3 regions of the Janibacter cremeus genome follow, and region 3 is predicted to be linked to each of the others. Evidence: predicted binding sites of a transcription regulator. Region 3 holds the regulator's gene; each other region holds the start of a gene.

Region 1 (3,269 bases), 620 kb from region 3:
GATGCACCGCCCGCAGCTGCCCTCGCTGGCCGAGGTGCTCGCCGGAGCCCGGCGGGTGCTGGTGATCGAGGACGTCGTCGACCACACCAACGTCGGTGCCGTCTTCCGCTCGGCGGCGGCGCTGGGGACGGACGCCGTCCTCGTGACACCCCGGTGCGCCGACCCGCTCTACCGGCGGGCCATCCGGGTCTCGATGGGCACGGTCTTCCAGGTGCCGTGGACGCGTATCGACCCGTGGCCCGGCGGCATCGAGGCGTTGCGCGAGGCCGGGTTCACGGTGGCGGCGCTGGCGTTGGCGCCGGACGCGGTCGGGCTCGACGAGCTGTCGGCCGACCCGCCCGAGCGTCTCGCGCTGGTCCTGGGCACCGAGGGCGACGGATTGGCGCGCCGGACCCTCGGGCAGGTCGACCTCACCGTGACGATCCCGATGACCGGTGTGGTCGACTCGCTCAACGTCGCGGCCGCGGGTGCCGTGGCTGCGTGGGAGCTGCGGGTGCGCTGACCCGCAGACCCGCCGGCCCACGGCACCGCAGGCCCGCAGCCGGACTCAGGCCTGGTAGGTGCCCGTGATGACGGCCCGGCCGAGCGTGTGGGGCAGGTAGGTGAAGGCCGCGACCGTGCAGCTGACGTCACCGTCGATGCCCAGGCCACCCGGCTCGACGTCCAGGGCGTGCACCGCGAAGACGTAGCGGTGCGCCATGTCACCCTCCGGTGGGGCGGCCCCACCGAAGTCCCTGGTGCCGTTGTCCGTCGTGGTCATGAAGGCGCCCTCGGGGAGGTTCGCGCCACCCTCGGCTCCGGCGTCCGCCGGCAGCGAGGTCGTGTCAGCGGGCAGGTCGACCACGGTCCAGTGCCAGAAGCCGGCCGGGGTGGGTGCGTCCGGGTCGAAGCAGGAGACGGCGAAGCTCTTCGTCCCCTCGGGCGCGCCGGACCAGGACAGCTGCGGACTGCGGTTGCCCCCGGAGGCGACCTGCGCGTCGGGCAGGGTTGCGCCGTCGACGAAGTCCTCGCTGGAGACGTCGAAGGACGCCGTGGCCGGGAGCATCTCGTAGGGGTCTGGTGCGGTCGGTCGTGTGAAGTCCATGCTTCCGACCCTAGATGCTCGCCCGCCGATTCCGAGGGTGCCCTGTTGACACTTTGTCGAACACATGTTCGAATGGAACATGAGCCGGGCACTCCATGAGGAGGGGAAGACCGTGATCGTGACAGTCGACACCGACGCGCCGAGGGGACGCGCGGCCGAGGGCGACACGGCTGACGTGGTCACGGGTCTTCCCGGGGTAACGGAGTTGTTGGGCGACACCCGTGAGTGGCTCTCGGGGCTGACGGCCGTGGATGGACTGACCCGGGCGGAGTGCCTGCAGGTGATCACGGTGGCGGAGGAGATCAAGTCCGCGGTCTCGGCGGTGCAGGCGCGGGCGACGGTGCACTTCGTGGAGCAGGTGGAGCAGGACGCATCAGCCGCTCGGGCGCGTGAGGAGATCACGCGCGGCGAGGCCCGTCGGCGGACCAGCGCGGCGCGCAGCGAGGTCGCTCTGGCGCGGCGGTGCTCGCCGGCGCAGGCCGATCGGCACGTGGCCACCGCACGGGCCTGGTGCTCCGTCCTGCCGCAGACGATGTCCGCGTTGACTGCCGGACGGGTGAGCGAGTCCAGGGCGGGCGTCGTCGCCCAGGAGACGACCTGCTTGTCGCCGCAGGACCGCAGGGAGGCCGATCGCCGCCTGGCCGGGGACCTGGCCCTGTTGGGCGACCGCGCGCTGAGGGGCGCCGCCCACCGGGCGTGCACCGTTATCGACCCGGCCAGTGTGGTCAGGCGCAACGAGAAGGCCGTCGCCTCCCGCAGGGTGAGCACGCGCCCGGCGCCGGACGGGATGGCGTGGCTCTCGGTCCTGGGTCCATTGACGGACGTGGTCGGTGCCCACGCGTCGCTGACTGCGGCGGAGGCGGCGCGATTCGTTGCGACGGGTGACCCGCAGGTCGACGCCGAGCGTACGGCGGACGAGCGCAGCCGGGGCGCGTGGATGGCCGACACCGCACTGGAGCGTCTGTCCGGGCGGGATGAGGGTCAGGCGCAGCCCGTCGAGGTCGGTCTGGTCATGAGCGACACGACGCTCCTGCCCACCCGTGACGAGCCGGACGACGACGACCCGGTGTCCGCCGATGCGGGCCACGGAGCCGCGGGCCACGGGACCGCGGGTGATGGCACGAGCGGGGATGGCGGGGCGGTCGAGGTGCCCGGATGGGGTGCCCTGCCGGCGCACAGCGCCCGTGAGCACCTGACTCGTCTCCTGGACCAGCTCGAGTCCGCCGGGTCCGAGGGTGACCACAGCCCGGGGATCTGGTTGCGGCGGCTGTTCACGCCACCGGACGGGCGGAACCTGGTCGCGATGGAGTCACGGCAACGGTTCCACACCGGCGCTCTGCGCGCTTTGATCACCCTGCGTGATGCCACCTGCCGCGTGCCCTGGTGCGATGCCCCGACGAGACAGGTCGATCATGCCCACCCCGCAGCGGATGGCGGTCGGACCAACGCGATCAACGGGTGGGGCCTGTGCGAACGGCACAACCTCGACAAGGAGACCCCCGGTTGGCGAGCCACTGTGACGGCCACCGGGCTCGATCCCGGCGACCGGCCCCACCAGGTACGACTGACCACCACCCACGGGCAGGACCATCGCTGTCCCGCACCACCCCTGCTCGGGGTGGGACGCGACATCCCCCACCCGCGCGAGCCAGTGCCGCCGACGCTGACCCGTTCCCGCCTCGAGGTCCACCTCGAGGGGCTCCATGCGGCCTAGCGCACGAGCCGGTCGAGGAGTCGGGCCGCACCGTGGTCGATGGCCCACGGTCGCCCGCCCCACACGAGCAGGTTGGGGTTGGCCCACGTCCTGTCGACATTGGCCGTGAAGGCATCGAGCCAGACGATCGGCTCCGCCTCCTCCCGTGTCGCCGGTCGCGACCCGTCGTAGCCGAAGGAGCCGGGCAGGTAGTCCAGACCGAGGTTGGTGCCGACCGAGGCCGTGAGCAGGTCCTGGACCTCCTCGTCGGCCTCGTAGCGGGCGATGTCCTTGGCCAGGTCGACGACGGCCAGCCGGGGGACCGGGATGCCCAGGCGCCGCGCGATCTCCCCGACGAGGATCTCGGCGACGAGCACCTTCAGGCCCTGGCCGGCGCCGCGGAACTTCACGACGTACATCCCCAGGTCGTCGGCCTCGACGAGTCCGGGGAGGGAGCCCCCCTTCGCGCAGGGGGACCGCGAATCGGGTCGC
Region 2 (3,269 bases), 940 kb from region 3:
GTCTACGCGCTCGAGGGGTCCATCGCGGTCACCGGGTCACTCATCCAGTGGCTGCGCGACAACCTCGGGCTCATCTCCTCCGCACCTGAGGTCGAGGACCTCGCGACGAGTGTCGAGGACAACGGCGGGGTGTACTTCGTGCCGGCCTTCTCCGGTCTCTTCGCACCGCACTGGCGTCCCGATGCGCGCGGCGCGATCGTCGGGCTGACGCGGTTCGCGAACAAGGGGCACATCGCCCGGGCCGCGCTGGAGTCGACGGCGTACCAGACGCGCGACGTGCTCGACGCGATGCAGGGCGACGCCGAGCGGGCAGGCGGGCGCCTGACCGAGCTCAAGGTCGACGGCGGGATGGTGGCCAACGAGACGCTCATGCAGTTCCAGGCCGACATCCTCGGGGTGGACGTGGTCCGCCCGAAGATCGCGGAGACGACGGCCCTCGGCGCGGCCTACGCCGCCGGCCTGGCCGTCGGGTACTGGGAGTCGACGGACGAGATCACCGCGAACTGGCAGGAGGACGTGCGCTGGAGCCCGCAGATGGACTCCGACGAGGTGGCGCGACTGATGCGCAACTGGGCCAAGGCCATCACCAAGACCCTTGACTGGGTGGACGAGGACGTGGTCTGACGCGGCCGACACCCGGCCGAAGGGTCAGGCCGCCAACAGCTCCTCGTAATGGATCTCCATCGGAGACCGGGCATGTCCCACCGCAGCCCGGCCATGACCGAGCAGTGGAGCTGCCACGGAGGTGAACTGCGACCCCGTCGGCGTGGTGACTCTGACCGTGTGCGGCGTGCCGGCGCCGGGGTCCAGGCCGGTCGAGATGACCTCTGCCCTCCAGCCGGGTTCCTCCTTGACCAGGTTGTGCCGCTGGCAGCCGCCCATGGCGTTGGCCGCGGATGTGCCTCCGCCGCGAGCGAAGGACACGACGTGGTCGACCTGTCGGGCCGGGGCGTCGCACCAGGGCACCCGACAGGTCGCGTCTCGCAACCCGATCAGCTGCCTCAGCACGCCGCTGAAGAGTCGGCGGCTGGAGTCCATCGCCACGAGGTCGCGACCACCCGGAGCGGTCCACAACCGACGCAGCCACGTCTCGGTCCCGGTGTCGCACAGGCGAAGGAGGTGCTCGCGAGCCATGTCACCGGGGACGGCGCCCCAGCCGGGGATCTCGACCTCGTCCGCCAGCTCCTCGGCGTCACCCGGCCGACCAGTGCGCGCCCCTGCCCTCGGCACGACCGCGTCCTCGCGCATGACGAGCCCGACCTCGACCGGCTGGACCTGCCCCTCGTCCCGACCGGACAACAGCTCCAGCGCCGTGTCGGCCAGCCAGGCACCACGCCCCCGCTCATCAGCGGCTCGGGCGGCGTCGGCTTCGGGGTCTCCGGTGGCGACGTAGCGAGCCTGCTCGGCGGACGTGAGGGCCGCGTACGCGCCCACGACATCAGCGAGCGGCCCCAGGATGCTCAGTCGGGCCATGCCGTCCGGGGCCGGCCGGACACCGACATGGCGCGAGGCGGCAGCCCGGCGACGCCGCTCGACGATGGCCTCCTGATCGAGGTCGATGCACACGCGCTGGGCCGCGGCGGCGAGCGCTCGGTCACCCATGGTCGACAGGTCCCCCGCTAGACGCCGATCGGCCTCCGTCCGGTCCGCCCGCGAGAGGCAGGACGTCTCTCGCGCCACGATCAGAGCCCGTGACTCGCTGATGTCACCTGCCGTCAGCGCCGACATCGTCATCGGCAGGTCATGAACGAGGGCCTTGGCCGCTCCCACGTGCCGGTCCGCCTGCCACGGCGAGCACCGGCGGGCCAGGGCGACCTCCGCGCGGGTGGCGCTGCGTCGACACGAGGCGTCGCGCCGGGAGATCTCCTCCCGCACCAGAGCCTGCTGCGTGAGGGAGTCCCGGTCCTCGACGAAGCGCGCGGTGGCACGCGCCTGCAGCGCGGCAGCGGCGCCCTTCGTCGCCTCGAGAGTGGTGACGACGTGCAGGAGATCGGCCTCGGAGAGCCCGTCGACAGCGGCCCCGCTCAGCGCTCCGAGCAGGTCGTCGAGCTGGTCCGGCAGCACGGCAGAACCCTCGCCCTCGGGTGCTGCCTCTGGCGTCTGCTCGATCATCGCGTGGCCTCCTGTCACTCCATACTCGAACACCTGTTCGAACAAGTCAAGAGCTCGGCGCGAGCTTTTCCCGTCCTCTGGGGGGATTCGCTGCCCACCCCGAGCAGCGACGGGGCATCACCGACCACCACGCCTAGGGTGTCCTCGTGACCGAGCCGACCAACCACTACTTCACGGACTCCCCCGCTGCGGCGGATGCCGAGCGGCGGCAGCTGCACACCCACCTCGCGGGACGTGACGTGACGGTCGAGACGGCCGGCGGGATCTTCTCCCCAGGAGGTCTGGACAAGGCGACGGCGATCCTCCTCGACGAGGTGCCGGACCCCCCTTCGTCAGGGGACCTGCTGGACCTCGGCTGCGGGTGGGGCCCGATCGCGCTCACCCTGGCCATGCGATCCCCCGAGGCCACCGTGTGGGCCGTCGACGTCACCGAGCGCGCCCTCGACCTCACCCGCCGCAACGCGCAGGCCCTCGGCCTGGACAACGTGCGCGCGGTGCGGCCGGACGAGGTGCCGAGCAGCACTCCCTTCGCCGCGATCTGGTCCAACCCGCCGATCCGCATCGGCAAGCCGGCCGTCCACGAGCTGATGCGCACCTGGCTGCCCCGCCTGGCGAAGGGGGCCGACGCCCACCTGGTCGTCGGCAAGAACCTCGGTGCCGACAGCCTGCAGCGCTGGATCACCAACGAGCTCGGCCTGCCGACCGAGCGCACGGCCTCGAGCAAGGGCTTCCGGGTCCTCCGCGTCAGCCGCCCCGTCTGATCGGTCAGACGAGCGTCGTCGTCCCGTCCGCCACGAGCTCCGCCGGCCCGGCGAGCTCGACCTCGCGGCCGGGCAGCAACCGCACCTGCAACGTGCCACCGGGCACCTCGACCCTCACCCGCCCGGGAGCATCGACGTCCCCGGACCAGAACGCCATGCCGATCGCGGCGGCACACACACCGGTACCGCAGGAGCGGGTCTCCCCCACCCCGCGCTCGTGCACGCGCATGGAGATGTGCCCGGGGCCGAGCACGCGGACGAACTCGACGTTGCTCCCCTCCGGCGGCGTCGGGTTGACGACCGGCGGAGTGAGCAGCCGAAGACCGTTGAGCGAGACCGTCTCCGGGAGCGCGACGACGGTGTGCGGGTTGCCCAGGTCGAGCGAGAGCGCCGAGT
Region 3 (3,269 bases):
GTAGCGCAGGTATGCGACCTCGTCCAGGTCCCGCAGGGGCGGCAGGATCGCCATGCCCACCTCGTGGGCGTCGATCTCGGCGCTGCCCTGCGAGCGGATGCTCTCCTCCACGCGCTGGGCGAGCAGGGCGAGCTGGTCCTCGGTGACCGGGCGGCCCTGACAGGCCTTGCGGACACCGGCGAGCACCTTGGCCCGGCTGAACGGCTCGGCAGCACCCGACCGCTTGGTCACCGACAGGCTCGCGCTCTCCAGCGTGGTGAAGCGCCGGGAGCACTCCGGGCACTGGCGGCGGCGGCGGATCGCGCTGCCGTCGTCGGTGGTCCGGCTGTCGATGACCCGGGAGTCGGTGTGCCGGCAGAAGGGACAGTGCATGGCCGACTCCTCTCGGTTCGTAGGGGTGTGCCTGTGGATGAAACGGTGGACGGGATGGGGACGATTCCCCGAATCCTGTGGAGAACCGAACTCATCCTGTGTACTAGATGTGGACGAATGACATCTGTGTAACCACTAGATGTAGTGACCATTAGACCCCTGTCACACAACGGATGCAAGTCCCCGGCGTGGCGCCGTCGGTGAGCGGTCACCGCCCTGCGCACAGGGCCGGAATACCGGGGATCAGCTCGCCGGCACCCGCGACCGCGACGCCTCGACCAACCCCCTGCGGCACCTCGACCGACCCCCCTGACACGCACGTCGGCCACCTCCGGCATGCGGAGGTGGCCGACGGCCGGCCCGGGCTGGGTCGATGGGCCCGGGAGGTTCTCAGGGGGTGGGGATGACCAGGGTCTGCCCCGCGTGGACGTGGCTGGTCGCCAGGTCGTTGGCCTGCCGGATCTGCGCGATCGCGTCGTCGGTCGGCACGCCGGTCATCTCGACGGCGGCGATCGAGGTCAGGGTCTGTCCCTGCTCGACGGTGACTTCCTGCGGCGTGGCCGCGGGGCCACCGAAGGCCATCCCCGCGCCCGCGACGGAGGCAACCGCCAGCGTCGTCAGGGTCATCGTGAGGCGACCGCGACGGGTCAGCCGCACCGCCCCCTTCGCCGGGGCAGCGACCGCGTCGCCCGTGGGGACGGAGTGCAGGTGGCGGGTGCGGGTCGGTCGGACTGCGGGCGCACCGACCGGCGCGCCGTGGGTGACGGTGAGTGCGGTCATCTGGTCCTCCTCGTGGCGTGTTCCCTCGAACCGGTGTTCGATAGAACGTCTGTACGATGTCTAGCACGGATGTTCGAAGAAGATCAACAACACGCTCGAACACATGTTTGAAATACCTGTTCGATCGTCCTACTGTCTCCACTACCGAGAAGTTGACCAGCGACCACCGACAACGCTGGTGACACGGACGGAAGGGTCGAGATGAGCAAGGGCAGCGGCAAGGACACGAGCACGGACTCCGGCGGCGGCGACAGCACCGTGCGCCACCTCCCGGAGCGGGACTCCGGCGACGGCCTCACGGCCCGCCAGCGCAAGGTGCTCGAGGTTATCCGCACCGCCGTCGCGACCCGCGGCTACCCGCCGAGCCTGCGCGAGATCGGGCAGCTCGTCGGCCTGACCAGCCCCAGCTCGGTCGCCCACCAGCTCTCCTCCCTCGAGCGCAAGGGCTACCTGCGCCGCGACCCCAACCGCCCCCGCGCGATCGAGGTCATCTCCCCCGACGCGGACGCCGAGGCGGTCATCGCCGACACCGCCGACTTCGGCGGCATGCGTGGTGGTGCGACCGCGCAGGACGAGGACGTCGACATCACCGGCTCCGGCGACGAGCGGCCCGAGGCCAGCTACGTGCCGGTCCTGGGTGAGATCGCCGCCGGTGTGCCGATCACCGCCGAGGAGCTCGTCGACGACGTCTTCCCGCTGCCGAAGCAGATCGTCGGCGAGGGCTCCCTCTTCCTGCTCAAGGTCGTCGGCGACTCGATGGTCGACGCGGCCATCTGCGACGGCGACTGGGTCGTCGTGCGCCAGCAGCCCGACGCCGACAACGGCGACATCATCGCGGCGATGCTCGACAACGAGGCGACGGTCAAGACCTTCAAGCGCAAGGACGGCCACGTCTGGCTGCTCCCCCACAACCCGGCCTTCGAGCCGATCGACGGCGACCACGCGACCGTGCTGGGCAAGGTGACGGCGGTCCTGCGCAGCCTCTGAGGCACAATCGCCCCATGCGCAGATGGGGATCCGCACTGGCCCTGCTCGTCGCGGGCATCGTCCTCGCGGCACAGGGAGTGCGCACCGGCGAGGGGTCCAACGTCGTGCTGTTCGTCGTCGTCCTCGTCTTCGCGTGGTGGCTCTCCCCGCTCAACGGCCGCGGCGGGCCGGGCCACGCCGAGGTCGAGGCGAGGCGCAGCGAGTTCCCCGTCGTCATCTACTGGCGCCCCGGGTGCGTGTTCTGCCTGCGCCTGCGCGGCGCCCTGGGCAAGGACAAGGACAAGGCCGCCTGGGTCAGCATCTGGGCGGACGAGGACGCGGCCGCCTTCGTCCGCTCGGTCAACGGCGGCAACGAGACCGTCCCGACCGTGCGCATCGGCGACGAGGTGCACACCAACCCCGACCCCGAGGTCGTCAGGGCCGCGCTGCGCTGACCACCTCAGGCGCTCGCGGCCACCCGGTCCAACGACTGCGTCAGTGAGCGAAGGGAGTCGGCCAGCTCCCCGTCGACGCGGTGGTCGACGAGGTCGTCGCCCCGGCTCGGCCCCCGGGTGATCAGCGCGACCGGGATCCCGCGCTTGGCCGCCCGGCGCACGAAGCGCAGCCCGGACATCACCTGCAGCGAGCTACCGAGCACGAGCAGGCTCGGCGCCTGGTCGGTCAGGTCGAAGCAGTGCTGGACCTTCGGCTTGTCCACCGCTCCCCCGAAGAAGACGACGTCCGGCTTGAGCGTGTCCTGCCCGCACGAGGTGCAGATCGGTACCCGGAACCGCTCGACGTCCACGGCGTCGAGCCGCACGTCGCCGTCCGGGCGGATCTCGTCGCTGTCGACGTCGAAGCCGGGGTTCTCCGCGGCCATCCGCTCGTCGAGGACGGGACGGGCGACCCGCGCGTCGCAGGTGAGGCAGACGACGTCGACGAGGTTGCCGTGCAGCTCGACGACCTCGCGGGTGCCGGCGGCCTGGTGCAGGCCGTCGACGTTCTGCGTGATCAGCGGGCCCACCGCTCCGAGCTCCTGCAGGCGCGTGACGGCATGGTGCGCCGCGTTGGGCCGGGCCGCGTGGAAGCGGCGCCAACCGACGAAGCTGCGCGCCCAGTAGCGCCGCCGCGCCTCGCTGCTGGCGACGAAC

Evidence for each region. Region 3 encodes LexA, which represses DNA repair genes until DNA is damaged. Its sites were predicted from a motif close to TCGAACANNTGTTCGA; they were not measured.
Region 1: a site for LexA is predicted at 1,141-1,156, ahead of O9K63_RS04935 (HNH endonuclease signature motif containing protein). Genes of this name have one in related genera too.
Region 2: a site for LexA is predicted at 2,138-2,153, ahead of O9K63_RS06420 (HNH endonuclease signature motif containing protein). Genes of this name have one in related genera too.

Annotation. Positions count from the first base shown of each region.
Region 1 covers NZ_CP115184.1:1,066,414-1,069,682, reverse strand. Annotated here, with positions in the region: gene O9K63_RS04945 (TrmH family RNA methyltransferase) at 1-502, shown strand, start outside; gene O9K63_RS04940 (YbhB/YbcL family Raf kinase inhibitor-like protein) at 548-1,084, opposite strand; gene O9K63_RS04935 (HNH endonuclease signature motif containing protein) at 1,197-2,798, shown strand; partial or broken gene O9K63_RS04930 (HipA family kinase) at 2,822-3,269, opposite strand, start outside.
Region 2 covers NZ_CP115184.1:1,387,997-1,391,265, forward strand. Annotated here, with positions in the region: gene glpK (glycerol kinase GlpK) at 1-624, shown strand, start outside; gene O9K63_RS06420 (HNH endonuclease signature motif containing protein) at 649-2,112, opposite strand; gene O9K63_RS06425 (class I SAM-dependent methyltransferase) at 2,259-2,873, shown strand; gene dapF (diaminopimelate epimerase) at 2,878-3,269, opposite strand, start outside.
Region 3 covers NZ_CP115184.1:447,483-450,751, reverse strand. Annotated here, with positions in the region: gene nrdR (transcriptional regulator NrdR) at 1-372, opposite strand, end outside; gene O9K63_RS02070 (LysM peptidoglycan-binding domain-containing protein) at 763-1,152, opposite strand; gene lexA (transcriptional repressor LexA) at 1,354-2,139, shown strand; gene O9K63_RS02060 (glutaredoxin domain-containing protein) at 2,154-2,573, shown strand; gene O9K63_RS02055 (NAD-dependent protein deacetylase) at 2,579-3,269, opposite strand, start outside.